DNA from 4 places in the Pelotomaculum sp. PtaB.Bin117 genome. Region 4 is predicted to be linked to each of the others. Evidence: riboswitches for the same ligand, from Rfam matches in the RefSeq annotation. Region 4 holds a riboswitch; each other region holds the start of a gene.
What was found. Region 4 has a riboswitch for molybdenum cofactor ahead of tsaA (tRNA (N6-threonylcarbamoyladenosine(37)-N6)-methyltransferase TrmO). Riboswitches for the same ligand answer to the same signal wherever they lie in the genome.
Positions count from the first base shown of each region.

Region 1: another riboswitch for molybdenum cofactor. It lies ahead of A4E54_RS00650 (fibronectin type III domain-containing protein); the one in region 4 lies ahead of tsaA (tRNA (N6-threonylcarbamoyladenosine(37)-N6)-methyltransferase TrmO).
Region 2: another riboswitch for molybdenum cofactor. It lies ahead of A4E54_RS14130 (hydrogenase small subunit); the one in region 4 lies ahead of tsaA (tRNA (N6-threonylcarbamoyladenosine(37)-N6)-methyltransferase TrmO).
Region 3: another riboswitch for molybdenum cofactor. It lies ahead of A4E54_RS00975 (heterodisulfide reductase-related iron-sulfur binding cluster); the one in region 4 lies ahead of tsaA (tRNA (N6-threonylcarbamoyladenosine(37)-N6)-methyltransferase TrmO).

Region 1 covers NZ_MVQM01000020.1:115-4,301, reverse strand. The annotation lists gene A4E54_RS00650 (fibronectin type III domain-containing protein) at 6-1,304, opposite strand; molybdenum cofactor riboswitch at 1,541-1,660, opposite strand; molybdenum cofactor riboswitch at 1,943-2,060, opposite strand; gene A4E54_RS00645 (Ig-like domain-containing domain) at 2,244-3,161, opposite strand; gene A4E54_RS00640 (energy-coupling factor transporter transmembrane component T family protein) at 3,246-4,070, opposite strand; partial or broken gene A4E54_RS00635 (hypothetical protein) at 4,067-4,187, opposite strand, start outside.
Region 2 covers NZ_MVQM01000170.1:12,305-26,007, reverse strand. The annotation lists gene A4E54_RS14175 (DUF2935 domain-containing protein) at 128-1,051, shown strand; gene A4E54_RS14170 (hypothetical protein) at 1,227-2,030, opposite strand; gene hypA (hydrogenase nickel incorporation protein HypA) at 2,289-2,702, shown strand; gene A4E54_RS14160 (P-loop NTPase) at 2,702-3,424, shown strand; gene hypF (carbamoyltransferase HypF) at 3,446-5,773, shown strand; gene A4E54_RS14150 (HypC/HybG/HupF family hydrogenase formation chaperone) at 5,764-5,991, shown strand; gene hypD (hydrogenase formation protein HypD) at 5,981-7,096, shown strand; gene hypE (hydrogenase expression/formation protein HypE) at 7,205-8,224, shown strand; gene A4E54_RS14135 (HyaD/HybD family hydrogenase maturation endopeptidase) at 8,239-8,721, shown strand; molybdenum cofactor riboswitch at 8,756-8,885, shown strand; gene A4E54_RS14130 (hydrogenase small subunit) at 9,098-10,090, shown strand; gene A4E54_RS14125 (nickel-dependent hydrogenase large subunit) at 10,130-11,578, shown strand; gene A4E54_RS15825 (acetate--CoA ligase family protein) at 11,785-11,901, shown strand; gene A4E54_RS14120 (DUF6125 family protein) at 11,988-12,512, shown strand; gene A4E54_RS14115 (hypothetical protein) at 12,502-12,831, opposite strand; gene A4E54_RS14110 (YjfB family protein) at 13,135-13,332, opposite strand; gene tadA (tRNA adenosine(34) deaminase TadA) at 13,578-13,703, shown strand, end outside.
Region 3 covers NZ_MVQM01000030.1:188-5,594, forward strand. The annotation lists partial or broken gene A4E54_RS00965 (zinc ribbon domain-containing protein) at 1-786, shown strand, start outside; gene A4E54_RS00970 (hypothetical protein) at 846-1,049, shown strand; molybdenum cofactor riboswitch at 1,108-1,230, shown strand; molybdenum cofactor riboswitch at 1,270-1,389, shown strand; gene A4E54_RS00975 (heterodisulfide reductase-related iron-sulfur binding cluster) at 1,379-3,520, shown strand; gene A4E54_RS00980 (hypothetical protein) at 3,581-3,835, shown strand; gene A4E54_RS00985 (hypothetical protein) at 3,854-4,291, shown strand; gene A4E54_RS00990 (hypothetical protein) at 4,308-4,889, shown strand; gene A4E54_RS00995 (energy-coupling factor transporter ATPase) at 4,890-5,407, shown strand, end outside.
Region 4 covers NZ_MVQM01000137.1:770-7,668, forward strand. The annotation lists gene A4E54_RS09765 (SoxR reducing system RseC family protein) at 1-3, shown strand, start outside; gene A4E54_RS09770 (response regulator) at 1-684, opposite strand, end outside; gene tsaA (tRNA (N6-threonylcarbamoyladenosine(37)-N6)-methyltransferase TrmO) at 953-1,744, opposite strand; molybdenum cofactor riboswitch at 1,913-2,028, opposite strand; gene A4E54_RS09780 (hypothetical protein) at 2,347-2,469, shown strand; gene A4E54_RS09785 (hypothetical protein) at 2,480-2,605, opposite strand; gene A4E54_RS09790 (NADH-quinone oxidoreductase subunit NuoE family protein) at 3,542-4,033, shown strand; gene A4E54_RS09795 ((2Fe-2S) ferredoxin domain-containing protein) at 4,053-4,430, shown strand; gene nuoF (NADH-quinone oxidoreductase subunit NuoF) at 4,459-6,120, shown strand; partial or broken gene A4E54_RS09805 ([Fe-Fe] hydrogenase large subunit C-terminal domain-containing protein) at 6,121-6,899, shown strand, end outside.

The DNA.
Region 1 (4,187 bases), on a different contig from region 4:
TGATTTTAAGAGGTCGTAGCACCTGATCCGGCCGCGGAAAAACCCGCTTCAAGGGTGTAGGTGGTATTCTTGGGCACGACTCGGAAGTAATAAGTGGTAAGAGGGCTTAGCTCATATGCACTATTATCCGAAGTGTCCCCGGCCACGAATGAGAAAGGAGCGGTACCGGTGATGTCACTTACATTAAGTTTCGTAAAGCCCGTCCACTGGTTGGTGGAATAGTAGACGTCATACGCTTCGGTTGCGCTAGAATTGGTGATGCCGCTGGCGTTCCAGTGCACTGTCAGCGTGGTGCTGGTTGGAGTATCAACCGTGGGCCTGTTGTCCAACCAGGCGGGGAGGTCGTTGCTAAGTGAGCTGAAACTGAGCTGGTTGTTGGTTATTTGGGCATGGGTCCAGGAATTGCCGCTTATGTCAGTGACAGGCGGCACGTCCAGGGTATAGCTGTGGGTGCCGGCGGAATAATCCCGGTTATAGCAGGTATTGGTATTGCCCTGGACCGTCTCGGGGAAGAAGAAGAAGGTGTTCGCGGTATTGGCAAATGGCTTGTAATTCTCGGCACCTGAAACGGCGTAGGCATCGATAGTGTCGTCATAGACAACTGCCGTACCGCCTTTTTTATAGTTTGCCACCAGGCCGTTGGGATCACTTAAACTTAATAAGGTGGCGGCAGTGGTGGAGTTGACGGGCCGGTCAAAAATGACGCCCACGTTGGGCTCATAAGGCACGTTTGAGGTGCCCACAGTGTAGGTGACAACCGGCGCAACACTATCACTGAAAGCATTGTCATTTGCAGGAGTGACGTTTAAAGGAGTCCTGAAAGTGAAGGTGAAGTCGCTCCTGTTCCGGTAGTTGCCCAGGGTCAAAAGATTGTCGTCAGCAACGGTAGCCGCTTTGATCGTCACGTCGTAAAGCTCGTTGAAAGCCAGCGCGTTATCAAAGGTCAGGGTTACGGTCGTCCCCTTGTTGAGGTTGCTGTCGCTAATACCGCTGCAGCCGCTTCCCGAATTCTTGGAGTAACTGAACGACGGGTTAGAGCTGTCATATTGCCTTGTAACTATAAACTGGCTCGAATCAAATTCATTGGTGTTAACTGATTGCTTACTGAAGAAGATCTTTAAGGTTTTGGTGCTTTGCGTGTAACTGTAGCCGTTGCAGTTAAACGCCTTGTTGCCCGCGCCGCTGCCGTTGCCGTTGTAGTTCAGGGCGAAAGCACCCGGGGCAAATGAAGCGAACAGCATAGTCGCTCCCACCAACAGGGAGACTATTTTGGCGCTCTTTTTGAAAAACCTGCTTTTAAACATGAACTTTTCCCTCCTAAAAATATTTTTTTTCAATCGGTTACCCTTTTATTGCCTTTGTTTTACCTTTTTCCTCATCACTTCCGGCAACGTATTTGTGACAACAAATTCGCCTTCGGCAACCTTAGGGCATATAGCGCTACGGCCCTAATACCATCGCTAATGTATGTCCAAAGGTCACTTATATAAAAATGATGCCGGGCAAGCTTTGCGAAAAACAAAGTTCGCCCGGCATCATAAGCCAGATCAAAAACTCTCCTTTTCGCAATGGAAGGCACGTTAGTTTCCCGGCGCACCCTGCAGGCCCAAAAACCATGGTTATACGCTTTAGGTTAATTGACTCGGAAAGAAATATTTAAGTTTAAAAATACAAATTATTTAATTTAATGAATAATTAAGTCATATTAACAGATAAATCCTTAGTATTGAACATATTTTATCTGCAATGTCTTAATCTGTAAATAAGCATCAGGTCTTAAATTAATATGGACAATAGTCCCGCTTTTTGAAATATAATCCTATATTACCATAACAAATCGCTCTCTTATTTATGCCTAAACCCACTTTATCCACACATCACGAAAAGAATAATTTCAATTAAAAATAAAAGCTTTGTCCGGTTAATAAAAAAGACAAAGCTTTCTTCTTAAAAAACCTATCCTTTCCATACCGGGAGGCTTAACCGTTTCCAGTTAAACCCTGAAGGTCTGCCGCCATAGCCGTAGCCACAGGCGGTTAGACTCGGATAAAATTATTAAATTTTCGTCCCTAGCGGTGGTAAATTAATCTTCATTTACCACTATGATAATCAATATGGTTTATTTTATCATACAACTGATGAGAAATATGTCATTCCATGTCGACGAAAAATCTTTTGCAAAAAAATTGCAAAAGATTTTTAGATTAAGACAAACTATTGCTATCTTAGAGTCGGTGTTACAATTAACTCCTTTTTTTCTTCTTGACAAACAATTCCACCACTATCCAGCCGGCGATTAAAACGACGGTCAGGATAGTCAGCAAATTGGTGTAATCCAGTCCCATGCCGGCTTGCGCGGGACTCTCCGGCTTTCCTGTCTGCCCGGATGCCGCGCTTTCCCCGCTTGTATTCCCGGCAACTTGCTGCTGCCCGGCTGCCGCCGCTCCCGGCGACTTGTTTTCCTGACCGGTATTTGCCTCATTGCCGCCGGCGTTGGCCTGGAGTTGCGCGGTCTCACTGTTTGCTTGTGCGGCGTTCTTTTCGCCCGGCAGGGCAGGCTGGGAATCAGGCGAAGCCGGCTGCTGGGTGGCGGCTGTGGTTTGTGCCGCAGGCTGCGTAACAGGTTTCGTTACCGCCTGTGATATCGCCTGTCCCTGGGTCTTGAAGGAAATGTTTAACCCCTGGCCGGACGTGGTCCCTCCGAGGACGGAAACGCCATTTTTCGCTTTCAGGTCCGGCGACACTTTTAAAGTATATGATGTTCCAGGACTTAAAGGGCTGGACGGCTGGACGAATACGTTGTTTCTCTGGGAAAAATCGATGCTGTCATCCACTTTGGTCACGCTAACGGGGATGTTCTCACCGTTTTCGGAGAACAGGCTGAAGCAATTCTGGTTAATCCCCCAGATGGTGCTGTTGACCACGTTCTTGTCGAACTCCAGCTTGAATTTCGGTTCCGTGGGTACGTCGGCGGCGTCCTGCACATTGCCGCCGCCGTCAACTAGTGTAATTGAAACAAAACTTAACGGCTTTTGACCGGGTATTCCTGGGGAAGATGATTTTTCCCCTCCCTGGGCGGCAAAAGCGGCGGAGGCAAAGAATAAAAACAACAGCAATAAGACGGCTGACTTCACAAAAAGGTTTTTTCTGCCGGCAAACACGGATTATCATCCTTTCTTTCCTCTAAGGTAAGGGGACACACCTCAATTATAGGTATTCTTTTACTGACGAGGAATGTCCCCTAATTAGATCAATACAACTGACAGCACGAAGGCCAGGGAAACAAACCCTATCGCCAGTCTGTCTTTTCCCTTAAAACGCAGGCTGCCGGTTCTGATCCGGCTGGAGCCGCCGGTGTAGCACCTGCTTTCCATGGCGACGGCCAGGTCGTTGGCCCGCTGCAGTGACGCCGCCAGCAGCGGGATCAGGACGGCTGTATAGCTTTTCAGCCTGGTGATAATTTTAGGTGAGTTAAACTGCGCGCCGCGGGACCTCTGGGCGCGCGTTATGGTCTCCGCTTCTTCGATGATGGTCGGAATAAATCTCAAGGCGGTGCTGATAAGCATGGAAAACTGGCTCACGGGTATCCTCAGATAGCGCAGTGGCGAGAGCAGGGACTCGATCCCGGAGGCCAGCTTCAGCGGCGACGTGGTCATAGTCAGCAGGGAGGAAGCCAGGTACAGGATCAGCAGGCGAAAGATCGTGGACGTGCCCAGGGCGATGCCCTCTCTGGTCACACTAACGCCGCCCAGGTGAAAAACCGGCTCGCCAGATGTGAGAATTGCCTGGAAGATAAACGAAAACAGAAACAAGTACCTCAGCTTGCGCAAGCCGCGCAGAATACGGGCTATTTTTACCTGCGACAATAAAATGACCGCTATGATGATGGAGATATTGAGCAGGATCACGTACCACTTGAAATTCATCAATACTGAAAAGATGACGACAAAGCAGCCGATGATCTTGGTCCTGGGGTCAAGCTGGTGGATGACCGAATTGCCCAGGACGAACTGGCCCAGCTTCAGACCTCTCGCTTGTTTTTTTTGTTTCGTTTGTTTCATTTGTTTCATTTGTTTTTTTCCTCAAGGAGTTTTGCTATTTCCAGCTCCGCCTCCGCCAGGGTGACGATTCCGGGGTTTACGTTTTGGCCGCGTCCGGCTAGTGTATAAATTAATTGGAGGTAGTCC
Region 2 (13,703 bases), on a different contig from region 4:
GTCCTTCTGGAAAGCCGTGGCATATATAACATCACGGCTTTCTTATTAGCAATTTAAGAGGAGCAAATTATCAATAACAGGAAGAGGTTTATCTGCTAACGTAAGGGTTGGTGAAAGGAGATAAGTTATGTTTTCCAATGAAGATTTTATCAGGCAATCACTGGATTTGCACCTGTTCTTTTTAAGGATAATGAAGGAACACTCCTTCTTCCTGGAAGGAGGATTCACGCCTGTGTGTTCAAATTTGGCCAGTCAGGCGGATGCATTCAAGAAACAGTTTGAAGATTTATTAAAAGAGGCTGTGTCACTCGCCGACGGATTTATCAGCCCTGATGTTGCGTCTTCAGGGGAAATAGTCACTGAGTTCACACTAAACGCTGAGAAGGCATCAGAATTCTTCACCGGCATTACCATTGATACCAGTCTTACCACAGCGGAACTTGCTCTAACTAAGGGGATGCAACAATTAAATACTCAAATGCTGACTCAACGGGTTGTTGATTTAAACCAGAGAGCGATTACCATTACTCAAGATTTGATTAATTTTAAGACAATAGTGCTGAACGGTGTTTTGGCTTGTAGGCTTTTTACATTCAATTACCCGCTCTTAATTGACCATATTCGCAGGGAAGCGATATTGTTTGTTACTTTGCTCACAAGATTGCAACAAAGAGTAATGGTTGATATAGCAGGATTTGCAGTTGAGCAGGAATCTTTTTGGAACAGGATTATGGCCGAACATGCGAAGTTTATCAGAGGTCTTTTAGATCCTACCGAGGAGGCTTTATTTGAAATAGCCAATAATTTTGGGAAAGAGTTTGATGTGCTTACAGCAAGGGCACTGGCTACACACAACCAAGTTACTCTTTTACCTCCGGTTACCCGGGAAAGCTTAAATGCGACTGTAAGAATAAGGGATTTCAAGCGGCAAGGTACAGAGGGTATTCTAGCATGTAAAATCAGATCCATTATTCTGCCTCTATTAGGTGACCATGTGCTCCGGGAAGCAAATCATTACCTGCGATTATTAAAAACTTTTAGGACAGTTTAAATATAATGAGAGAATGGCTGGTTGAGCCGCCCCGGTCATTGACCGGAAGGAACTGGTTGATGACCCGGGGTACTGAGAAATGCGATTAATATAGTATAGTGGTTTGGTATAAAAAAGAGCCCGCGGGCTCTTAATGTTAAACGACAGATATAATTTATAATCGTATGTTTTACCATTATTTGTTATCTTTATCTTCTTTAACCGAGAAATCCATTGGCGGCATATGGGTTTCCTGCGCCATTCCGGATACCATGCCTGGTGACTGCACCGGCGCTTCCGCAAACTGCGCGCCGGGGAAGTATGGACTTCCGGGAGCACCACTTGGGGAGCCCACCTGAGGTCCAGCTACGCCGATAAATTGCTGACCTGGGCAGGCGAAGCCGCCTAGTACGCCGCACTGTGAACCACCAAATTGGAAGGGTCCGCAAGGCAACCCAAATTGAAATGGTCCACAAGGCTGCCCGAACTGGAAGGGTCCACATCCGAACACAAAAGGTCGGCAGCCGAATTGGAAAGGCCCGCAGGGCTGCCCGAACTGAAATGGGCCGCAGAGGAATATCGGGCATCCGCCGCCGGCTGAGGGAGGACCAGGAACGTATCTGCCCGGACAGGCAAATGAAAACGAACAGAGATCCGGTGGCCTGCAGATATAACTCTGACGGCAAGTGAAAGCAGGAAAGCCGGTGCAGGCAATTTCCGCTTGTGGATCGCTGCCCATAAATTGAGCGCCGGTACAAGCAATTTGCTCCTTGTAATCTCTTAATTTTTGCGCGAAAACCTCCATATTTTCTTCGCTTAGAGAACGTTTTAAGGGTTCCCAGATAATTTGGACAGTGCTGATGGGAATTGTCCCAACGCCACTATCGGTTTCAAAACTTACGAATTCCTGGTCGATTGCTATGACTGCGCCATTAAGTATTCTTCCATTGGTAAGTTCAAGTATAATTTTCTTGCCTTTATTGGCTTTAAGTCGCGCCAACAATTAGAGTCCACTCCTTTCATGGATATTTCATCCTACTATGTAAGTTTATGTTGCAATTAGTTAATTGGTTAATATTTATGAATCGCTGACGGCAGGAATTTTTACTGCACTGGTCGAATTATATTTGTTTGTGCCGCGTATTGGGTACCCGGCCGTTAGGGCGCGTTTAGAAAAAAAGGGCTGTATCCTTTTTGTATACAGTCTTTCGGGTTATAATAGACTCAAGTATTAAAGCAACTGCAAGGATGTGTTAAAGTGCATGAGTGGGCGTTGGCGGAATCGATAGTGTTTACCGTTAATGAAGAGGCTGCTAAAGAAAAGCTTAAAGATATAACCATGGTTAAAGTCAAAGTGGGTGAATTGCAGCAAATAGAATTGGATATATTTAAGTTTGCCCTGGAAAATGTCCTGCCATTATCCAGCATACCGCTAAATATGGCCAGGATAGATATTGAGATTGATGAAAGCACTTTGAAATGCAATGTTTGTCGGAATGAGTGGAATTTTCGGGATGCCGCCGGCAAGCTGCCGGAAGAAGAGTCGGAAGCGATTCATTTTATTCCGGAAGTGGCGCACATTTATATGAGGTGTCCCCGCTGCGGCAGTCCTGATTTTGAGATTGCCAAAGGGCGCGGGGTCTGGATAGATTACATCGAAGGGGAGAGATAATGGACCCCAGGCTAAATATCATTGATAAAAGATTTGAGAATGTTAAAAGAATAATCGCCGTATCAGGGGGGAAAGGGGGCATCGGCAAAAGCCTGACTGCTTCCGCCCTGGCCCTGCTCTTGACAAAACAGGGCTTCCGGACCGGCCTGCTGGACCTGGACTTTTGCGGGCCTTCCGATCATGTGATCCTGGGCATTGAAGGGGTTTTCCCGGAAGAGGACAAGGGAATTATTCCCCCGGAGGTTCTCGGCATCAGGTTCATGTCGATTACTTATTTTGCCGGCTACAATCCTGTCCCGCTGCGGGGGAGCGAAGTTTCCAACGCGATTATAGAACTGCTCGCGATAACCAGGTGGAACGAGTTGGATTTCTTAATCATCGACATGCCGCCGGGTACCGGTGATCCGGCCCTGGATATTATCCGTTTGATTAAAAGGGTGGAGTTTCTCATTGTTACCACCCAGTCGCGGGTAGCCCTGGCAGTGGCGAAAAAAGAGCTGCAAGTGCTTAAGGAGCTTGGGATACCTGTGGCCGGTGTGCTTGAAAATATGCGGTTAAAAGAACAGTCAGCCGTAAAGGAAGAGTTGAGTTGTTTCGAGGTTCCCTTTTTAGGCTCAATATTGTTTGATTATAGCCTCGAAGATGCTCTTGGAGACCCGCTTAAACTGCTGAAAACGGATTTTGCTGTTGAATTGGAGAAAATAGTGAAGGCTCTGTGCTGAAGATTTGGGGGATTGGCGGCAGTGACGCGACAGGTTCAACCCGGGGATAAGACAGTTATACGCTACCGCGTTGTGATTAAAGGCGTTGTGCAGGGGGTGGGTTTCCGCCCCTTTGTTTATAACCTCGCGCAAGCCTGGGGGATCAAGGGCAGTGTGCTGAACTCCAGCCGGGGAGTTGTGATCGAAGCGGAGGGCGAAGAAGACCATATTGCCGGCTTTTTAAGCGAATTAAAAAATAACCCGCCCCGGCTTTCCATGATCAGCGATTGCCAGCTGAGCAAAATGCCGTCGGCCGGCTATACTTCTTTTGTTATTCTGCCAAGCAGCCCCGGCGAAGAGAAGGAGGCGCTCGTACCTCCGGATGTGGCCATATGCGCGGACTGCGCCAGAGAGATTGTTGACAGGAAGAACCGGCATTATCGGTATCCTTTTACCAACTGTACAAATTGCGGCCCACGCTTTACCATTATTAATGAGGTTCCCTACGACCGGCCCAAGACCTCCATGGCGTCTTTCAGCATGTGCGGCCAGTGCGCCCGGGAATATCATGACCCGGCGGACAGAAGGTTTCACGCGCAGCCGACAGCCTGTCCCGTTTGCGGGCCGCGCGTGGAAGTGCTGGACAGCAACGCGGGAAGGGTAGCCGGGCAGGAAAACTGGCTGCAAACCTGCTGGGATGTTTTGCGGGCTGGAAGCATCCTCGCGATAAAAGGACTCGGCGGCTATCACCTGACCTGTGACGCGAAGAATACGGAGGCTGTAAAGGCTTTGCGCCGGCGTAAAGGAAGAGACGCCAAGCCTTTCGCCGTGATGTGCCGGGACCTGGAGACTGTGCAAAAATACTGTGCGGCCGGGGAAAAAGAGAAAGAGCTATTAATTTCCCCGCTGGCGCCGATCGTCATTTTAAAGAAACATTTACCGGTAAAGCCCGACAGGGCCTTGCCGGAAGAACTCGCGCCCGGTTTAAAAACTTTGGGAGTGATGTTGCCGTACACGCCGCTGCACCTGCTTTTATTCAGCGGGCCTTTCGATGTGCTGGTCATGACCAGCGGGAATTACAGCGATCTGCCCCTGGTTAAAGACAACAGCCGGGCGGCGGACGAGCTCGGCGGCATTGCCGATTACTTTCTTCAGCACAACAGAGAAATAGTCAACCGCTGCGATGATTCCCTGATCCGGGTTGTTGACGGGGAAACCCAGATCTACCGCCGCTCGCGGGGTTATGTTCCGCATCCCGTGCTGGTGTCCCGCCGCGGGGATGAGCCGGTTATCCTGGGGATCGGCGGGGAGATGAAAAACAGCTTTTGCCTGCTCAAGAAAAACCTTGCTTTTATGAGCCAGTACATTGGGGAAATTGACAGCCTGGCAGGAGAGGAAAATCTCTTAACCAGTTTTTTCAATATGCGCAAATTAACTGACGCAACCCCGGAAATCGTGGCCTATGACGCTCATCCGGGCTACGCTTCCGCCCGGGTGGCCCGCCAAATTCCGGCGCGGGCTTATTTCGCGGTGCAGCACCACCATGCCCACCTGGCCAGTTGTCTGGCCGAAAACGGTTTGGAAAACGAAGAAGTGCTTGGGGCGGTCCTTGACGGCACCGGCTACGGCACGGATGGCCGCCTTTGGGGGTTTGAGATTCTCAGCGGGAACTATGATCATTTTCAGCGCTGGTTTCACCTGGCTTATGTTCCCCTGCCCGGCGGCGAGGCGGCCATCCGCCAGCCCTGGCGCACGGCGGTGGCTTACCTGCTGGCTTTTCTGGGCGGAGAAGGAGAAGAGTACGCCAGGATGATTTTCCCGGAGAAAAATCTTGATGTTATCGGAAAAATGGTGAGCAGCGGCTTTAATTCCCCGTTATCTTCAGGCTGCGGCCGGCTTTTTGACGCCGTGTCCGCTCTTTTGGGCGTATGCCGGGAAAGCACTTATGAGGGACAGGCGGCCGTGGAGTTGGGGGAAGCGGTCTCGGAACAGGCGGACGATAACGATATTCGACCTTATCCTTACGAAATTGGAGAAGGAATAATCCTCCCGGGTAAAATGCTGGCGGCAATAATAAATGATAAAATGGCCGGAATGCCGGTGCAGTTGATATCCGCCAGGTTTCACCGGACCCTGGCGAACATGGTCGGTGAAGCGGTAGAGCGGGTATCTGCCGCCACCGGCATCAATAAAGTTGCTTTGAGCGGCGGAACATGGCAAAACCAGCACCTGTTCCGGGCTGCAAAAGAAGAGCTCAGCGCACGCGGGTTGAAAGTGCTGTTTCACCGGCAGGTGCCGGCCAATGACGGCGGAATAGCTTTGGGGCAAGCCATGATTGCGCACTGGAGGTGGCGGGAAAAATGTGTTTAGGCATACCGGGCAAAGTGGTGGAAGTTAACCGGTCGGAGAGTTGGGCTGTTGTGGAGAGTTTCGGGGTGCGTAAGAAAGTGGATATCGCTTTGATTGATGAGGACCTCGTTCCGGGAGATTATCTGATGGTGCATGCGGGTTACGCGATTGGGAAAATCGACTTGGAGGATGCTCAAATCTCCCTGGAGCTGTGGGAGGAGATATTGCATGCTGAATAAACTGCGCGACCCGGAGTTGGGCAAAAGGATACTGGCCAAACTGGTTCCCCTGGCTCAAGAAGTTGCCGGCCATTTGGGACGGCCCGCGATATTTATGGAAGTTTGCGGCACGCATACCATGGCGATTGCCAGAAGCGGTTTAAGAAGCCTGCTGGCCGGCAGCCTGGAACTGAGAAGCGGGCCGGGTTGCCCGGTTTGTGTCACCAGTCAGGGAGACATAGACAGGGTTATAGCCCTTGCCGCTGCCCGGCACGATTTGGTTATCGGCACTTTCGGGGACATGATGCGGGTGCCGGGCACAAACTCCTCACTTGAACAGGAGCGGGCTCGCGGCGCACGGGTGGAAATATTTTACTCGCCTGCGGAGGCGGTGACCTTTGCCGCCGGACATCCCCAAGATGAAGTGGTTTTCCTGGGGGTCGGCTTCGAAACTACCGCGCCCGCCGTCGCTTTAAGCGTGGCCGCGGCCAGCAGCCGCGGCCTGGAAAACTATGCGGTGCTGTCTTTTCACAAGACGGTTCCGCTGGTCCTGGAGAATTTGCTGAGCGATCCGGAATTAAAAATTGACGGGCTGCTCCTGCCGGGGCATGTGTGCACGGTAACGGGGAGAAGGGCTTTTGATTTTGTCGCGACGAAGTATAATGTGCCGGCTGTTGTGGCCGGGTTCGAGCCGGTTGATCTGATGAAGGCGGTTTATTTGCTGCTGAAGCAGGTTGCCGGCGGCCGGGCTGAAACCGTCAACGGCTACCCGCGCCTGGTCCGGGAAGAAGGGAATAATAAAGCGAAAGAGATCATGAGAGAATATTTTGAGCCGGTAAATGTTCAATGGCGCGGCTTCGGCGAGGTCCCGCAAAGCGGCCTGGCGCTGCGGGACAGTTTTTCTTTTTATGACGCGGCTGTAAGGTTTCCGGTTGATGTTGCAGAATCCCCGCCGCCCAGGGGCTGTGCCTGCGGCGATGTCCTGAAGGGGAAAATAGTTTCGTCTGATTGCCCGTTATTTGCCAGGAAATGCACTCCTTTGCAGCCGGTGGGGCCATGTATGGTTTCCACGGAAGGAGCGTGCGCCGCTTATTATCAATACGAGTGGCCCAAGGCGGAGGTTTAGCTGATACATATCGGAAGTCAGGAGTCAGAAGGGAACGCCTGAATTCTGTTCTGAAATAAATAGATTCCATTTGATGGTGATGCAAAGATACTGACAGGGAGTGAAGAAATGGCTGAAGAAAAAGACAGGGACATCGTTTTGCTCTCCCACGGAGACGGGGGACTGCTCACCCACCAACTCCTGCGGGATTTTTTCTTGCGGTACTTTAAAAATGATTTGCTCGACAGTTTAACTGACGCGGCCGTTTTTTCTTCGGAACCGGGGCGGATGGCGATCAGCACCGACGCGTTCGTGGTGGATCCGGTTTTTTTCCCGGGCGGCGACATCGGCAAGCTGGCTGTTTGCGGCACGATTAACGATTTGGCGGTAAGCGGGGCGCAGCCGCTTTACCTGACCGCCTCTTTTATTATAGAAGAGGGTTTCTCATTCGCCGACTTGGAGAAAATAATCGCCTCCATGGCGCGCACCTGCCGCGACGCCGGTGTGCAAATAATCGCCGGAGACACTAAAGTCGTCGGCCGTGGGCAGGCGGACAAGGTTTATATAACGACAACGGGAGTTGGCTACCTGCTGCCCGGGGCCAATTTGGGCTACCAGCGTTTGGAGCCCGGCGACAAGGTGCTGGTTAACGGCTGCCTGGGCAATCACGGCCTGTCCATATTGCTGCAGCGGGAGGCGCTCGGCCTGGACAGCCAGGTTGTCAGCGACTGCGCCCCGCTAAGCATAATCATTACAGAGATGCTGAAGCGATTTAAAGGGATCAAGCTGATGCGCGATTTAACCAGGGGCGGCTTGGCTACCAACGCGAAAGAAATCGCCATGTCCGCGGGAGTGGATTTCTGGCTGGACGAGGCGGCTTTGCCGGTGGAAGACAATGTTAAAGGCATTACCGAACTGCTTGGTCTGGACCCCCTCTACCTGGCTAACGAGGGTAAATTTCTCGTGGTAGTGGCGGCGGGAGAAGCGGATGAGCTCTTGAGATATCTCAGGCAAGACTTGTCGGCGGAGTATGCCTGCCGGATCGGCGATATCCAGGCCGGGAAAGGAAATGTTTATTTAAGGACCGCGCTGGGAGGCGCCAGACAGCTAAATATGATGGCCGGCGCACCCCTGCCGCGCATCTGTTGATGGGGAGGTGTTTTATGGCCGGAGAAAAAAGGATTGTGGTCATTGGTGTGGGCAACTTGCTGCTTGGTGACGAGGGAGCCGGCATTCACGCGGTTAACGAACTGAAAAAAGATTCTTTCCCTGCCAATGTGGAAATAGTGGACGGCGGTACGGCGGGGATTGATTTGCTGTATTGGCTGGAGGACGCCGACTATGCCATTATCATCGACTGCCTGGAAGCCGGGGAGGAACCGGGCGCCATATTTCGCATACCTGCGGAGGAAATAGCTTTTAACTCTTCCGGGCAAATTATCTCCCTGCACGATTTGAATCTGCAAGAGGTGTTTTACGCGGCGGACAAGCTCGGAAAATTGCCGCCGACAGTTATTTACGGTATTCAACCGGGGGAAATCGCCTTTAGTGAGCAACTTTCCCCTGCGGTCAATGAGGCACTGCCTTCCCTGGTGCGTTTAATTAAAAAGGAGATTGACCAGACGACAAATTTTTTTATTAAATAAAAGGGAAAAAACTTTTTTTAGCGAATTAAAAATAAAATATAATATTCTCCGAGTCATGTATCCTTGACCTTGGGTTTGGATGCCTGACCATGGCCGCCGGCCATCGGGTATACCGGGAAACTGGTATGCCTCCTGTTACGGAAAGGAGAGCATGGTTTAACATTCTATGCTTATAAGTGAGCGTTAGTTTTATCGGCAGTTACCGTTTAGTTGTGCTCATTTGCAAGTGAGGTAAACTTTGCCCTTTTTTCAGTGAGGCAAAGTTTTTTGTTATCTTTTTTCTGATAAAGAAATTTAACTCTTCTTGGGCGGGAGGTGCAGACCCATTTTTTAATATTTTTATTTATTATATAACTATTTAAGGAGGGAGAAGGATTTGGGTTTAACACGGCGTGAATTTATTAAACTCTGCATGACTTCGGCAGCCGGGGCAAGTCTAATCACTATGCTTGGGCCCGAACTCGAAGAAACACTGGCCTTCGCGGCCGACGGCAAACCTCCGGTAATCTGGCTGCAGGGAGCCAGCTGTACGGGGTGCTCCATTTCATTGCTGAACAGTGTTGAGCCGGCGATTGAAAAGGTGCTGCTAGATGTGATTAGTTTAAGATACCATCCTAATATTAGTGCCGGGCAAGGTCATCTTGTCGCGGAGGTTTTTGATGAAATGGCGCAAAAATACAATAATCAGTTCATCCTAGTGGTTGAAGGCGGCATTCCCACCAAGGAGAAGGGTGTATACTGCACCATCGCGGAGAAAAACAACAAAGAATTAACCATGCTGGAGGCTGTGACTACCCTTGGCATGACGGCCAAAGCCGTTATCGCGGCCGGCAGCTGCGCCTCATATGGCGGTATCCCCGCCGCGGCGCCCAATCCTACCGGGGTGGTGGGTGTGAATCAAGTGGTTAAAGATAAACCGGTCATTAACCTTTCTTTATGCCCGATGCATCCCGATCATTTCCTGGGTACGGTTGTTTATGTGTTGAAATACGGTAAAATCCCTGAATTGGACAAGTTCGGACGTCCCAAGATGTTCTATCCTGAACCGATTCACGATAATTGTTACCGGCGGCAGTACTTTGATGCCGGTAGATTCGCCCAGCATATCGGCGATGAAGGGTGTCTGGCTTTTTTGGGCTGCAAGGGTTTTGTGGCCACGTCGGACTGCTATAAGCGAGGCTGGAACAATAATGTGAACTGGTGCATAAAAGCCGGAGCTCCGTGTCAGGCTTGTTCAGAACCTACTTTTCCTGATCAAAGCGCGCCTTTCTACGGCGTATATCCCCTGACGAATAAAGAAAAGGTTACTTACGCGCCGGTTGTGCCGAACCTGAAAATAGAATTTCCGGAAAAGAAGAAAACTAGCTAGTTAAGGCAATACTAGTTTGATAGGGGTGAAAAGTATAAAGTGGCACAACGAATTATAATTGATCCGGTAACCCGGATTGAAGGACACTTGAAAATTGAAGTGGAAGTAGACGGCGGAAAAGTTATTGACGCCAAGTCAAGCGGGACATTATTCAGGGGACTCGAACTAATTCTAAACGGCCGCGATCCCCGCGACGCCTGTCATATTATGCAGCGGATTTGCGGGGTTTGCCCGATTGCCCACGGCACGGCCTCGATGCTGTGTCTTGATGACGCTTTTGGCGTAAAGCCCCCGCCGAACGGCAGGATCGTCCGCAATTTAATCCAGGGGGCGAATTATTTACAGTCCCATATATTGCATTTTTATCACCTGGCGGCTTTGGATTATGTCAAGGGTCCTGATACGGCGCCTTTTATCCCCCGTTATGAGGGCGATTACCGCCTGCCGAAAGCTATTAACGACCTGGCGGTGCAGCATTACATCAAGGCTCTGGACATCCGCAAAAAAGCGCAGGAGATGCTGGCGGTCTTTGGGGCCAAAATGCCCCACGTCACGGTGTTTACCGCGGGCGGCGTGACTGAAACGGTGACGGCTGAAAAAATCACCCAGTTCAGGCAGTATCTGCGGGAAATAACCGCTTTCGTTGATGACGTGTATATTCCGGATGTGCTGGCGGTGGCGGGAGTCTACGGCGATGACGGGTTCAGCATCGGGACAGGCTGTAAGAACATGCTGTCCTACGGCGGGATCAGGCTGACCGATGAAGATGATCCGGACGGGCAAAAACAGTTGTTTAGGCGCGGCCGCTATATCAACGGCCAGTTCTTGCCGGTTGACGAGAAGAAGATAACTGAAGAAGTAAAGTATTCCTGGTTCAATGACAGCACTACCGGCAAGTATCCCGGGGAAGGGATGACCGAACCGGCTCCCGGCAAGAAGGGCGCATATTCCTGGTTAAAGGCGCCGCGTTACGAAGGAACGCCGTATGAAGTGGGACCGCTGGCCCGCCAGATTGTAAATAAACAAAAAGAAGTTATCGATTTGGGGGAAAAAGGTTTTTCAGTGCTTGGGCGGCATTTCGCGCGCGCTTTGGAATCCGGTCAGGTTGCCCATGCCATGTCCGGGTGGTTGGATCAATTGGTGCCCGGAGAGCCGGCCTTCGCGCCGTTTAACGTCCCTAAAGAAGGGTCCGGCGTGGGGTTACATGAGGCTCCGCGCGGCGCTCTGGGGCACTGGATTACGGTTAAGGACTACCGTATCGGAAACTACCAGGCAGTTGTGCCGACTACCTGGAATGGCGGGCCCAGGGATGACAAAGGGCAGCGTGGGCCGATAGAAGAGGCTCTGGTGGGCTCCCCGGTCAAGGACGCGGACAATCCGATTGAATTGGTGCGCATAGTCCGCGCCTTTGACCCCTGCATTGCCTGCGCCGTGCACGTTCTTGAAGTGAAAGGCGTTTCTAAAGAAGTAAAAAGCTTCAGGATCTAAAAATAGTGCTGAAGCATGCGTGATGGATAAGAAGAGGCGTGTGGTTTTTCCATACGCCTTTCTTCTTAACTGTCCGGGGCCTGCATTGCCTATCACGATCATGTGCTTCAAATACTTGAATTGCTCCTTTACTTCCATAAATAACGGCAACACGCTCTCGTGAACGATCGCTGCTTTGGCGCGGCTGTCGTTTTGTAGTAAAAGAAATGCCGGAGATTTGTGAACTGGATTTCAATCCGGTATTAGCCTATCCTGATCAATGTTTGGTAGTTGACGCGCGCGTGATATTATCGAGTGAGCTAGCGCCTGTGTCCACTGCCTAATTAATAACTTTCCACTTTTCGTTGAATAGTGCCACTCAGATGTTATAATATTGTTTAATTAGATCATTGTAGCGGAGGTTTATTCCATGAAGTTGGATGGCTTGAAGACGCTCGAATTATTTAGTAAAGAAGAATTAATAGCACTGGTCCAGGATATGTCCAAGCGCTGGCTGGCACACGATGGTGTTTGGTTCCAGTGTGTGGAGAATAAGTATGGCATGGAAGAGGCTGTTGAAATGGATGCCCAGGCATGGGATAGATTCGCTCAGATAGAAGCCGTCAGGATCATGAAATTACACAAGATTCCACCGAACGGAGGCTTGCCCGCCCTGGTAAAAGCGCTGCAATTAAGACAGTACTCTTTTCTCAATGAAAAGGAAATTGTGGAACTAAGCGAAAATAAATTGATTTACCGAATGACCACCTGCCGGGTGCAAGCGACAAGGAAGTGGAAGGGCATGCCTAATTTTCCATGCAAGCCGGTGGGTATTATTGAATACTCCGGTTTTGCGAGCACTGTTGACTCCCGCATCAAGACTCGTTGTCTAACTTGTCATCCGGACAACGACCATGCGGATGAATATAACTGTGAGTGGGAATTTACAATATGAAAAAGAGCTTATTTGTTTCTTGAATTTTTTTAGCCAAGCCGGCTATGACATCTTGCATGGTATTATCCAGCTTTTGATACATAAATCCGGCAAAAGGTATGTTGTCGTAGCTTTTTTTCCAGGAAAAATACACCGGTATTTGCAGGGGAATGCTGTCAATATTTACACTAATAGTTATTTCTTTGCCTGAAGCCAGAGTTTTCTCAAGTTTAGGCACGAGATAGACCATTACCCCGCCTGCTGAAAAATTTATCAAAGCGGTCTGGGCGGCGAGATTGTCTGCGATAAACAACACGTTTGCCGCATAGGGTGCGCGCAAGAATTGTCTCTCCTGTGTCTTTGTGAAATTTTTCGGGATGGCAAAACCATAAAATTTATTGTAATCCTCACTCATTTTAACGACATGAGATTCAGCGTTATAAAATCCCTCCGCCGGGGATAGACTTATTTCAACTGGAAAGGAAGGCTGATAAGGCGCTTTTAACCAGATTTCTTGTTTAACGCCGGATAACTTGCCGCAGGCAGCGGGTGAACTTGCTGATAAATAAAAATATTTTGAGCTGAATGGTTTTAAGGAAAATAAAGGGAGGACGAAAAATAAACGGCAAACACGTTTTGCCGTTTAAATATATATATCTAAATTATTGCCAAGATGAGAAAGACTCGGTGAAACCGGAGGCATGGTTTCCAACATCTCTCGGGCGGCCTGCTTTTCTTGATTCATAATCTTCTTCAGGATATCCACCTGTACATCCTGCTGCAATTTGACTTGCTTCATACCCAAAAACGCTTTTACAGTGCCAATTGTGTCAGCAGCCACAGAAATCCCTCCTTTTTCTATATTATTTTACCATTTTTTATTATTCGCATCAATATCTAACTTTGGAATCATATTAATTTAACGTCAATGTTTAGGCCGCGAGTAAAATAAATGAATTTACAGTGCGGAATAGTGACGACGGCAAATGATTATGGCTGTTGTTGTCAATAGCCGCGCACTATGCTATAATGTCGATGTCGTGGGAGATAGAAAAATTATCACGGGATTTTAAGGAGCAGGTGCCGTTGGATCACGCCGGTTACATGCGCGCAGCTCTGGCGGAAGCGGAAAAAGCTTATGCCGTAGGTGAGGTGCCGGTTGGCGCAATAGTAGTGCTAAACGGTGAAATTATCGGGCGGGGTCATAACCTG
Region 3 (5,407 bases), on a different contig from region 4:
TTGTACGACGGCAGCACCTGGCGCTGGGTGAAGTACCATTTAACCGGCAGGCGGGTTCAGGACGGTTGGAAGATAGGATGCCCTCGCGCAGTAATCAAGAAGAACCGGATTGAGCTGCATTTCCCGGTTGAAAAGGAAAAACCGGCGGTTAAGTCGGTTGCCGAACAGGTTAAAGACCCAAACCTTAAAATTTGCGCTGTTGACTTAAACACGTGCGACAAGCTGGCGGTATGCGGTATATTCAAAAGCGACGGCACGCAGGTAGCCACCCGGTTCATCCGGGGCGGCGATAACCTAAACGGCCGTAGGAAACGACTTTTGGGCATAATCGCAACCAAGCTCAGTCTTACCGGTTCATTAAACAAGGATGAGCAGGACAATAAGGCCTTGTGGAATAAGATCCATAACATCGACGATAATGAAGCCCACCGGGTATCCCGCAGAATACTGGACTTTGCCCTGGAACACGGAGCGAGTATCATCGTGTTTGAACACTCGAACAGTTTTAAACCCGAGCAGGGCAAATACAGCAGGCGGGCCAACTCCAGGCGTTCCTACTGGCTCCGGGGCAGGATATTCCACTATACCAAATACAAAGCCTGGGAGTATGGAATAATCACCAGCCGGGTCAACCCCAAGGACATAAGCCGGTTATGCGCCGGCTGCGGGGCGGAAATAGACCGGCGCGCACCGTTATTCACTTGTAAATGCGGTAAGAAAGGCAGTGTTGATCTAAACACCGTAAGAAATATAGGCAAAAAGTTCTTTTTAAGATACACGGCCTGAGCGGAAATAAGCGCGAACAAAGCCCTAAAGTCCGAAAGGCAAGGGTGTTCCCGCTCCCCATGAGCTGTAAATCCAAAATGGGAGCAGGAACGGGCTTGGCACCGCCCGGTGTATCCGTCGCCCACTACGCTCTCAATGCGGTAGAGGCCACGCCTCAATTTACTGCGGGCAGCGACTACGCACGGGTGCCCGAAGAAGCTGCCGGGATTCATCTCCCGGAGGAGCAGAGTGTCACAAAGTGCCTGAAATTAGGGCAAGAATAAGTTAACGAAAAAGTATACCCCGGCAGGAAATTGTTTTTTAATGTTGAATAGTTATATAAAACAAAGAATTCTCCGAGCCTGGCATACCTAAACAAAAGCAGGGTACGGTAACCAGGCCGTTAGGGTACGGTGGGAAACTCCTGTACCTCCCGGTGCGGAAAGGAGAGGTTTTTGGAAAAAAGCTTTGTCCTTTTGCAACGGGCAAAGCTTATATTTTTTAATGATGATTACTCTCCGAGCCATATGACCTAAAGCTTTTAAGCCATGGTTTTCGGCCGGTAGGGTGTACCGGGAAACCGGTATGTCTCCCATTGCGAAAAGGAGAGTTCTTGATCCGGCTTATGTGCCGGGCTAACTTTGTTTTTTCGCAGAGTTTGCCCGGTATTATTTTTTGCATGGCTGGAATAAGTTTTGCAGTAAAGGACCAGGCACTAACCGAAAGGAAAGGCAAAGTGGAGATTTATATTTTTTTTGTCCTCATGGTCATATCGTTAGGTTATTTTCTATGCGAGGTATATTGGCGCTGCCGCTACATAAAGTTGGGCAGGCCGGAAAACCGTTTTGACCGCCCGCTTGAACGCTGGAAATATTTTCTCACCCATGTGGCCGGCCAAAAGAAAATTATGAATAAACCCCTGTTTGGTTTTCTGCACGGGTTTATCATGTGCGGCTTTTGTGTCCTGTTGCCGGGCATCCCCAATATGGTTGCGGAAGGCCTTTTCAAAACCAGTATTCCTTATATCGGAGATAATCCCGGCTACCTTTTCATCAAAGATATTTTTATCGCTTTAATCATCTTCGGGATCGGCGGCAGCTTTTTGCGGCGGGTCGTTAAAAAGCCGGTCTGGCTGAAGAACACTCCCGTGGTTTTTGTAATCCTTGGATTGATCCTGGTCATCGCGATAACGGAAGTCCTGTTTCACGGAACCCGGCTCGCGCTTGGCGAAGGAGCCGCTTTAAGCGGGGCCGCCCCGCTGGCTGCGGCTGTTTCAAGGTTTCTGGAGGGCTTTAATGAAAATGCAATTCATGCCGCCGGGATGTTTTTCTGGTGGACCCACTACCTGGCTATTTTCTCATTATTGTTCATCATCCCCCACTCGAAACACCTGCATATGGTGTTCGCCCCTTTCAACACCTACTGGCACTCGCTGGAACCAAAGGGCGCTTTGCGTAAAATTCAATTTGACGACGAAAATGTTAAAACTTACGGGGCGAGCAAACTGGAGGACCTTACCTGGAAGCAGCTTTTCGAGGCTTACGCCTGCGTAAAATGCGGCCGCTGTGATGAAATCTGCCCCGCCCATCAGAGCGAAGAACCGACCAAACCAAAAAGGTTCAACGGCCGCCTGCGCAATCACATAGAAAAAATTGCCCCGGTGCTTTTAAACCGGAAAGTCTGGCATCCAAAAGCTGCAAAGCAAAAAGCGGCGGAAGGTTCAATTTCCTACAAGACTAAAAAGGGCGTCAAGAAGAAAAACCTCATCGGTGACGTCTATGAAGAAGAATTTATTTGGAGCTGCGCCACCTGCGGGGGGTGCATGGAAACCTGCCCGATCTCGATCGAGCATACCTCCAGGCTGTTCGACCTGCGCCGTTATATTGTCTCGTCGGGGAAGAACGTGCCTGGGAAAATCAAGCAAGCCATTGCCGGCATGGAAAATTACGGCAACCCCTGGGGTGTCAGCCGCGAAACCGGATATGACCTGGCAAAAGAATTGGAGATGCCAACCCTGGCCGAAAAACCCGACGCGCAGTACCTTTATTTTGTGGGCTGCGCCGGTTCGTTCGATGAGACGGCCGGGAGAGCAGCCGCCGCGTTTGTTAATATATTGAAGAAAGCAGGCGTCAGTTTCGCCGTGCTCGGACGTGAAGAATGGTGCTGCGGCGAGACGGCCCGCCGGATGGGAAATGAGCACCTGTTCCAAAGGATCGCGCAAAAGAATGTATCGCTTTTCAACAAGTTAAATGTAAAGAATATTTTAACTGCCTGTACCCACTGCTTTAACACTTTGAAAAACGAATATCCCCAGTTCGGCGGGAGATATAAAGTCATCCCGCACTCCGTTTTTTTAGCCGGCCTGCTGCACGAAGGCAGGATCAAGCCAGGCAAAAGTATCGGCAAAATAATTACCTGTCACGATTCATGCTACCTGGGCCGTTACAATAATCTTTATAATGAGCCGCGGGAAATTCTGAAGTCCATACCGGGCGTCCGCCTGGCCGAAATGCCCCGTTCCAGGGAAAAATCTTTTTGCTGCGGCGCGGGGGGAGGCAGGTTTTGGATGAAAAGCGGGCCCGAAAACTTGATCGGCCAAAACAGGGCCGGGGAAGCCCTTTCGACCGGAGCCGAGGTGGTCTGCACGACCTGTCCGTATTGCTTGGCCACTCTTTCTGAACAAATCAAGGTTAAAGGCGTTAATAACAGTATCAAAACCCTGGATATAGCTGAAATTCTGGAAATGAGCCTCTAACTGTTGATATGAATAATTTGTAAAGGGGTGAAAGGTTTAACTTATATGGAGGCAAAAGAAGTGTTGATAAAATATGTGAAGGAAACGGGTGGGACAAAATGCTTTCTCGGGGACGACAGCAGCCGGGAGGATGTGCGCGCGACCATGGTGCTTGCCACAGCCTGCCCGCTTTACAAGGATGACAATGAGGAGGAAATCTACCTGGAAGGCGTGCTGACCTGCTACAACTGCCGCTACCGCAGGTGGACGCGCCCCGGATTCAGCTGTTTTAAGAACTTCCCGGTGATACTCTCGACAATTAATAATTCTATATAGACTAAACGAGGTAATGTTATGTCGTTAAATAAAAAAATTATAATCAGCATCGTTCTGATTATTTTAGCCGTAGCCGGTTCCTACCTGTTGGAGAACCTTTCAAAAGAGCGGGGGCTAAAATCCGCCACGGTGATCAAGATGCAGGAGAACAACAACCTTGTCGCTCTCATGGGTGTCGATGTGCTAAAAACGCTAAAAGATCAGGAGTCCCCCGGCGACAAGGATGCTAAAGGTCTGAGCCTGCTGTATGCCATGGGAGCGGCGGGCATCGGCGAGTTCAATCAAATCGAGGTTAAAGGCGTGGACAACAAATCTGTTTTCCAGGCAAATAAGAACGAGATTACCAGGGACTATCTCTTGTACTTTACGGATCATGGAACCGTTAACTTGTGCCGGAAAAATGACTATCAACGTTTCCTTGTCGAGGATGTCAGTGAAATCAACAAAATAAATTGATAAAGAGGTAACTGCGGTGGAGGATACAGCAAAGAAATACCAGGAGGAAAAAGCGCCGGTAGCGGAAAAATTCATTTTCAGGCTCGGACTGGCCGATGTGCTCAGACTGACCATGTTCGGGACACTTATCTCGATCACCAAGGACATAACCAGGCTGCCGCTGCACCTGCCAGGACATACCAGCATATATTGGATGGGGATCCTGGTTCTGGGCAAGGGGCTGATCCCCAAGTTCGGAGCGGGAATAATCATGGGCATTGTTTCAGGTGCGCTTGCCGTGCTGTTGGGGCTGGGGAAAGAAGGAGTGTTTGTATTTTTCAAATACTTCGTTCCGGGGTTATTAATCGACTTTCTCGCCCCGGTATTTTACAACAAGCTCGAAAACCCTTTCGTCGGCGCCATCTGCGGCACATTGACCAGCCTGTCGAAATTAGTTGCGAACCTCGTTCTGGGAATATTGCTTAAGATGCCGATGGGATTTATCGCCCTGGGTCTGGGGTTCGCCTCGGCTTCCCATGTTTTGTTCGGCGCCGCGGGCGGACTGATCGCCGCGGTATTGATCAAGCGGCTGAGGCCAAGATTATCCACCTGGGAGTGAATGAACATTATTGAACTGATCGACGTCACAAAAGAATACGACACCGGCCATTCGGATAAAAAACGCGCCCTCAAAAACATAAACCTGGCCATCCGGCAGGGCGAGTACGTCGGGCTGATCGGGATGAACGGGTCCGGGAAAACCACCCTCGCCCGTCTCATCAACGGCCTGATTCAACCCACGGCGGGCAAGGTGTATGTAAACGGACTGGACACGGCGGACAGGAGTTCTCTTAACGAAATCAGGCGCCAGGTGGGGATGGTCTTTCAAAACCCCGACAACCAGATTATCAGTTCCATCGTGGAGGAGGATGTCGCCTTTGGCCCGGAGAACCTGAGACTCCCGCCCGCGGAAGTAAAAGAGCGCATCGACTGGGCGCTGCGGTCCGTCGGCCTGGCGGAACTGCGCCATCACGCCCCGCACTTGCTTTCCGGCGGCCAGAAACAAAAAGTAACCATAGCGTCAGCCCTGGCCATGCGGCCGGCCTGCCTGGTCCTGGACGAACCCACGTCCATGCT
Region 4 (6,899 bases):
TGACCTTTCCTGGGCTTTAAAATTTCCATTTTGCTTGATAATTTTCGAAATGACTTGAGAACGGCTTTTTACGCCCATTTTACGGTAGATATTGCGGAGGTGAGCTTTTACCGTGTTCACGGCCAGGCGGGTTTTTTCTGATATTTCTTTATTTGACAACCCCTGACTTAAATGCTTGAGGATTTCATGTTCCCTCAGAGTAAAATTCCTTTTGTCATCTTTTGTTAGTGGGTGTGGCAGGTTAAAAGAATTTTGGGCTATCCGGGCGTAGTCCTTAATTAGTTGATTGATTAATACCGGGTCGATTACCGTTTTGCCGCGATAAACCTGGTTAATGCTTTCCGCAAGCTTTTCTTGTGAAGCTTGCTTTAACATATATCCGGTCGCCCCGGCTTGCAGGGAAAGCCTGACCGACTCCGCGTTTTCGAATATGGTAAGCATAATTATTTTTATTCCGGGTACAAGGGAGGTAATTTCACGAGTGGCTTCAATGCCATTCATTTTTTGCATTTTTATGTCCATGAGAATAACATCGGGAATATGGCGTGTAACGAATTCCAACGCTTCTTCAGCGTTCGAGCAGCAGCCGATAATATCGATATCCTGTCTTGGCCCCAGCATCGCGACCAGACCTTCACGGATCATTTGGTGATCATCAACAATCAGTAGTTTGATATTGGACACTGTAACACCCCCCTTGGTTGGAAAGCGGCATCGCAACCTGAATTGTCCTGTTGTATCCCAGCCGTGCTGGGATGCTATTGAAAAGTTCCCGTTGTGGAATCTCCAATGCGGCTCTTTTGTGCTCATTCCCCTGGGCGCAAATCAACTTTCCCCAAAGCTGCTTTAAAAGCTTTTCTTTTTCGGCCAAGGTGTTCATAAGCCTGGTATTCTTGAAATTGCTTTAGCGATTGCGGAAAAAATCGCCCCCTCTTTTTCATCAAATTGCTTATCAATGCCTATTTATCTTCAGAAAATCAGTATTGTCAAGGTCCAGCATTTCTTCCCGAGTTGGAGTTCTAATAAGACTTACGGCCAATTTCTTTGTGCCGTTTGTCCAGTTTACAGCGCTCTTCGTGCTCTCCAGATATGCAAATCTGGCTGGATTAGCCAGCCTGGCCCTGAACAACCCCTGAATAGTGTCTGCCAGGCAACCAGACCCTTTAACCGATACTATAAGCTCCGGGGAGTTAAGCTTGCCAAACTCATCTTCAGCTACCATTGCCATGCGCAGGGCAAGCTGCAAATCCCGGCATTCCTCCTGGTGGTGATTATAGGCTTGCTTGAAAAGTATCCGGTAGCGTATTTTTTTATCTTGCGGCATTATGTATGGAGCGCGGGGAGAAAAAATAATATCGTGCTCAAAATAGGGCTTGATGTCTACGACAGGTGAGCCATCAACGGCATCCAGGCCGCGTACATGCAAAATATTTTTCTCTACTTTTATCAACTCTACTAAAGAGAGCCCGATAGGATTCGGGCGTCCCGCCGCCCTCAGTCCGAACACACCGTACTCCGGGGCATTGGCATTCACTCTGCCCGGAACGGTCCTCAAGAGATCGCGCCGCGCTTTGTGGAACCAGGATAAAATCCACAGGTGCGAGTGCGCTTCGATTCTCAATAATCCTTGCACATATGCGGGTAAAATCTCAATAGTGGCAGTATGGCTTTGCATAGGGATTGTCTCCGGATTATTATATGAAGAATGAACAATACCCACAGGAGTAATTTGTAATGCATCCATATTATTAGCCCCCTCCCTTTTTCTATTTATGCTTTTTTCACGCGGCAGAAACTGGCAGTAAAAATTTATAAGTATTGAAAAACCCTTCCGTGTGGTGGAAAGGGTTGAATAATAAGCGGTAAAAAAACGTCTTCTTGAGAAGACGTTTTTTTTGCTAACAGACGTAACTGTCGCTGCTTATTGTCTCCTTTCCGTCAGGGAGGCATGGCCGTTTCCCGCCATACCTAGCGGCCGCTTGCCATGAGAGATATCCTTTAGGCAAAAAGGCTCGGAGTACTTTCAATTCCTAGTATTTCTTTGAAACAATTATAATCGCAGAATTAATTGCATGTCAACCAGCATTTCAGTACTGCCGAGTTTCCGTAAATTGGTGGTCCCCCCTTCTAATTGCACGAACTGGATATCCCTGCGTTCCGCAAGGCGTTTGAAGCCGCCGGCATTCCTACCTGTTCCTCGAGTTCGACGTTACTGTTCCCCTGGGGCCCTTCCGCATCCGGGTAGACGCGTTCCTGGAAATGCTGAGGCAGGAAGATCTGTTCTAGATCTTAATTAATCGCAGACGGTTATTATTTAAGAAATTTTTGTTAAATGGAGGTATGAGCATGTCAAAAGGTCAATTGTACCCGAGTGAGCCCCTGAAGACCTGGGGTCTTGCCAAACAAGCAAGGGAAGATTCGTCAATAATCAGTTTAATCATATCCATTGCCTATTTCCCCACCTTGTAAGTTTATCCGCCTACCAGGAGTGTTTAATGGCCCCTTTGCCGCATGCCGCGACACAGGGCATCGCGTCCCGCTTGCCGTCGGTCGGCAGGCACGGGGTGCAGGTATACTTGATTTTTTTCCGGTGTTCCTTTACCATTTCAATTACTTCATCCTCGTAATCGTCTTCTATGTACAGCGAAAACCGACTCCGGGCAAGCCGTCACGCAAGGCTTGTCAGCGCATTCCGCGCACATATCTGTATTGATGCTTACGGGATGTCTTGGCAGATTATCGTTATGGTGCAGGTGTCAATTAAATGGACGGGTGTCGATTATATGGACACCCGTCCATTATATGAACGTATGTTGGATTGGATGCCGCGCTTAATATGGCTGGTGGTTTTTTTTTAATTACCCTATTCGTTATTTCAGTAAGCATGTTTCCCCGGCAGTTATTACTCTATTTTATATGTGATTTATGGTAAATGGCCGATTTTAGCCGAATTTAACGGTTGAAATTTTTAGTGGCTTATCTGTGAATGTATTTATATCGCTGCGGGTTTCAATGTTGGCACATTAATTGCATATCTTAGATATTATACAATATTTTTGTATCGCGTTGGCTTTGGCGGTGAACTCCCACTTTAAGCCGGTCGGGAATCACCGCCTCTGCAGCCCCGCAGGACTGATTTTTTAGTTATTTAAAAATCCCCAGACTGATTCCCAGAACCCATAGCGACTATGCAGGCTATTCCATTATCAATATCCAACGATACTATCTATTGCAATATTTTGTAATTAGCTTTCTGCTCTGAATATATTGCATAAATTTATTTGTTATGTGAATTAATATTTATTTATTTTTTTGGCTTATTTCCACCTTATTATATGGAAAGAATCTAGGGGTTATGTATTTAAATTGCTTGACAAATTAATGAATGTTCATTTATTATTATAATAATTTAAAATCAAAGGAGTGGAGGTAGCATTGAAAGCAGTATTGTGGCAAACAAATATGACCTGATAATCAACGAGGGCTGTTAAAGATTTGATAAGAATAAAAATCGAATAGCCGAGAGCGAGGAGTGAAACAAATGGAAGCAGCAGTCACCAAGTGCCGGTGTGATCTAGATGCTGAGCTGGGAAGAGTGATTGCCCGGCATGAAGGGAAAAAGGACGATTTAATCGAGATATTGTACTGGGTGCAAAAGAATTACGGTTATGTGCCAAAAGATGTGCAGCTAATCATTGCCGACAAAATGGATGTACCCTTGAGCGCTATTAATGGAGTTATTACGTTTTACCATTTTTTTTCATCAAAGCCAAAAGGCAAGTATGAGATATCCCTCTGTAATGGCACCGCCTGTCATTTGCGGGGAGCGCCCCAAGTATTGGCGCGGTTTGAAAAAGAACTGGGGATTAAGCCGCATGATACCACCGGCGACAATATGTTTTCCCTTGGTTTAATCAGGTGTTTAGGAGCTTGTGCCGTGGCTCCGAATATTACAATCAATTCAGAGCCGCGTGCCCGGATGGAGCCGGATCTTGTCCCGGAAATCATTAATGAGCTCAAAGAAAAAGAGTAAAGATGAAAGACGGTGATTGATGATGAAACGGGTTAAGTCAGTTGATGAACTGATAAAGTTCAAAGAAGCCGCGCTGGTTAAAATCAAAGAGCGGCAGATAGGCGACAAAACAACAATTGTGGTAAATATGGGAACATGTGGTATAGCTGCCGGGGCGCGGGATGTGATGATGGCAATTATTGATGAAATAGAAAAAAGAAATATTTCCGATGTAATTATTACTCAGGCAGGCTGCGCAGGGATGTGCGAGCATGAGCCCATGCTTGAAGTAATCAAGCCATGTTCGCCCCAGGTTATTTACACTCGTTTAAACAAAGAAAAAGCCCGGCGGATCGTCATTGATCATGTTATTAACGGCAGAGTTGTTGAGGAATACGCACTGATGCAGCAAGCTTAATTGAAATTAGTGAGAGGAGGATTCCAATATGCATTATTACCGGGCACATGTTTTGGTTTGTGCGGGGTCAGTATGTGTTACCTCAGGCTGCCGCGCCGTTAAAGAAGCTATATTAGAAGGCATCACAAGACACCAGCTCGAAGAAGAAATAAAAGTTGTCGAAACCGGCTGCATGGGGTTTTGTGAACTAGGTCCGCTTGTCGTGGTATATCCCGAAGGAGTGATGTATTGCCGGGTTAAGGTTGAAGACGCGGCAGTGATCGTGAACGAGCACCTGCTTAAAGGGCGGATCGTAAAGCATTTGCTTTACCAGGATCCCAATACCAGGAAAACTGTTACATTAATGAAGGATCTCCCTTTCTTGTCCAAACAGACCAAGGTTGCCATGCGTAATGCCGGACTTATTAATCCCGAAGATATTGAGGAATATATTGCCGGTGAAGGTTATCTGGCGTTGGCCAAGGTTTTGTCAAGCATGTCACCGGAGGAAGTAATCATTGAGATGAAAAAATCCGGCTTGCGTGGCCGGGGAGGCGCTGGTTTCTTAACCGGCTTAAAGTGGGAATTTACCGCTAAAGCCCGGGGAACGCAAAAATATGTGGTATGCAACGGAGACGAAGGAGTCCCGGGAGTTTTTATGGACCGGTCAATCTTAGAAGGTGACCCGCACTCCGTTATTGAGGCGATGGCCATCGCCGGCTATGCGGTCGGAGCTGATCAGGGCTATATCTACGTCCGGGCCGAGTACCCTCTGGCGGTGGAAAAACTGCGGCATGCCATTAATCAGGCATGTGAGTTCGGGTTATTGGGAGAGAATATTTTAGGTACAGGTTTTAATTTTGAGGTAAATATCCGGGTCGGCGCCGGCGCCTTTGTTTGCGGGGAAGAAACCGCCCTGCTGGCTTCCATCGAGGGCCGCCGCGGCGAACCCAGGCCGCGGCCTCCCTTCCCGGCCAATGAAGGGCTGTGGGGTAAACCGACATTAATAAACAACGTAGAAACATTATCCAGCGTTCCCCCTATTATCTTAAAAGGCGGCGCATGGTATGCTTCTATGGGCACAGAAAAGAGCAAAGGCACAAAAGTATTCGCCCTGACCGGGAAAGTGAACAACACCGGCCTGATCGAAGTGCCGATGGGAATACCTTTGAAAGAGATCATTTTTGATATCGGTGGCGGAATACTTAACAACAAAAAATTAAAAGCAGTGCTGGCAGGTGGCCCCGTAGGCGGCTTTATTCCCGCTGAGCACCTTAATGTCAGTATGGATTACGAATCGCTGGCCGCATTAGGGACCCTTATTGGCTCCGGCAGCCTGACTGTAATAGATGAAGACACTTGTGTGGTTGACCTCGTCAAGTTCTTTGTCGAATTTTGCCATGAGGAATCTTGCGGCAAGTGTACCCCTTGCCGCATCGGGACCAAGAGGATGTTGGAAATACTCGAGCGGATTACCCGCGGCGAGGGAAAAGACGGAGATATTGAAGCACTTGAAGTGCTGTGCGACTATATTAAGAACACCGCGCTGTGCGGATTGGGACAATCTGCCCCCAATCCCGTGCTGAGTATGCTGCGCTACTTTAGGCCAGAACTCGAAGCACATGTCAGGGATAAGCACTGTCCGGCTTCAGTATGCGCGTTTCTTTTTGATTCACCCTGTCAAAACACAGCAGAAGGAGGGGTGAGATAAATGCCAATGGTTACTTTGACAATTGACGGAAAAGAAGTGCAGGTGGAACAGGGCACAACTGTTCTCGAAGCGGCCAAGAAAGTAAATATAAATATACCGACCCTATGCTATTTAAAAGATATCAATGTCGTCGGGGCCTGCCGGATCTGTGTGGTTGAAGTCAAGGGCGCCCGCACGCTGCAGGCAGCTTGTGTGACCCCGGCGGCAGAAAACATGGTTGTGCTGACCAATACCCCGGCGGTGCGCGCTTCACGCCGGATGACGCTGGAACTGATTCTTTCCAACCACCCGTTTGAGTGTCCGACCTGTGTGCGCAACAAGAATTGCGAGTTGCAGTCCCTGGCGGAAGCGTTCGGAATCCGGGAAGTCCGTTATTCGGGGGCTAATCCCGTGCACGTAATGGATGACTCCAGCGTATCTATAATTCGCGACCCCGATAAATGCATCCTGTGCCGCCGTTGCGCCTCGGTATGTGAAAAGGTGCAGACGGTAAGCGCAATCGGCCCGCAGGGGCGCGGTTTTGACACCGTTATCGCGCCGGGCGTGGACATGGTTTTAGCCGAATCCAATTGCGTAAACTGCGGCCAGTGCGTGCTGGTTTGCCCGACCGGCGCTATATACGAACGGGATCAGACTGAAGAAGTCTGGGCCGCCCTGGCCGATCCCCAAAAGCATGTCGTGGTCCAGACCGCCCCGTCGGTGCGTGTGGCTATCGGTGAAATGTTCGGTATGGAGCCCGGCAGCGTGGCGACCGGACAAATGGTTGCCGCGATCAGGAA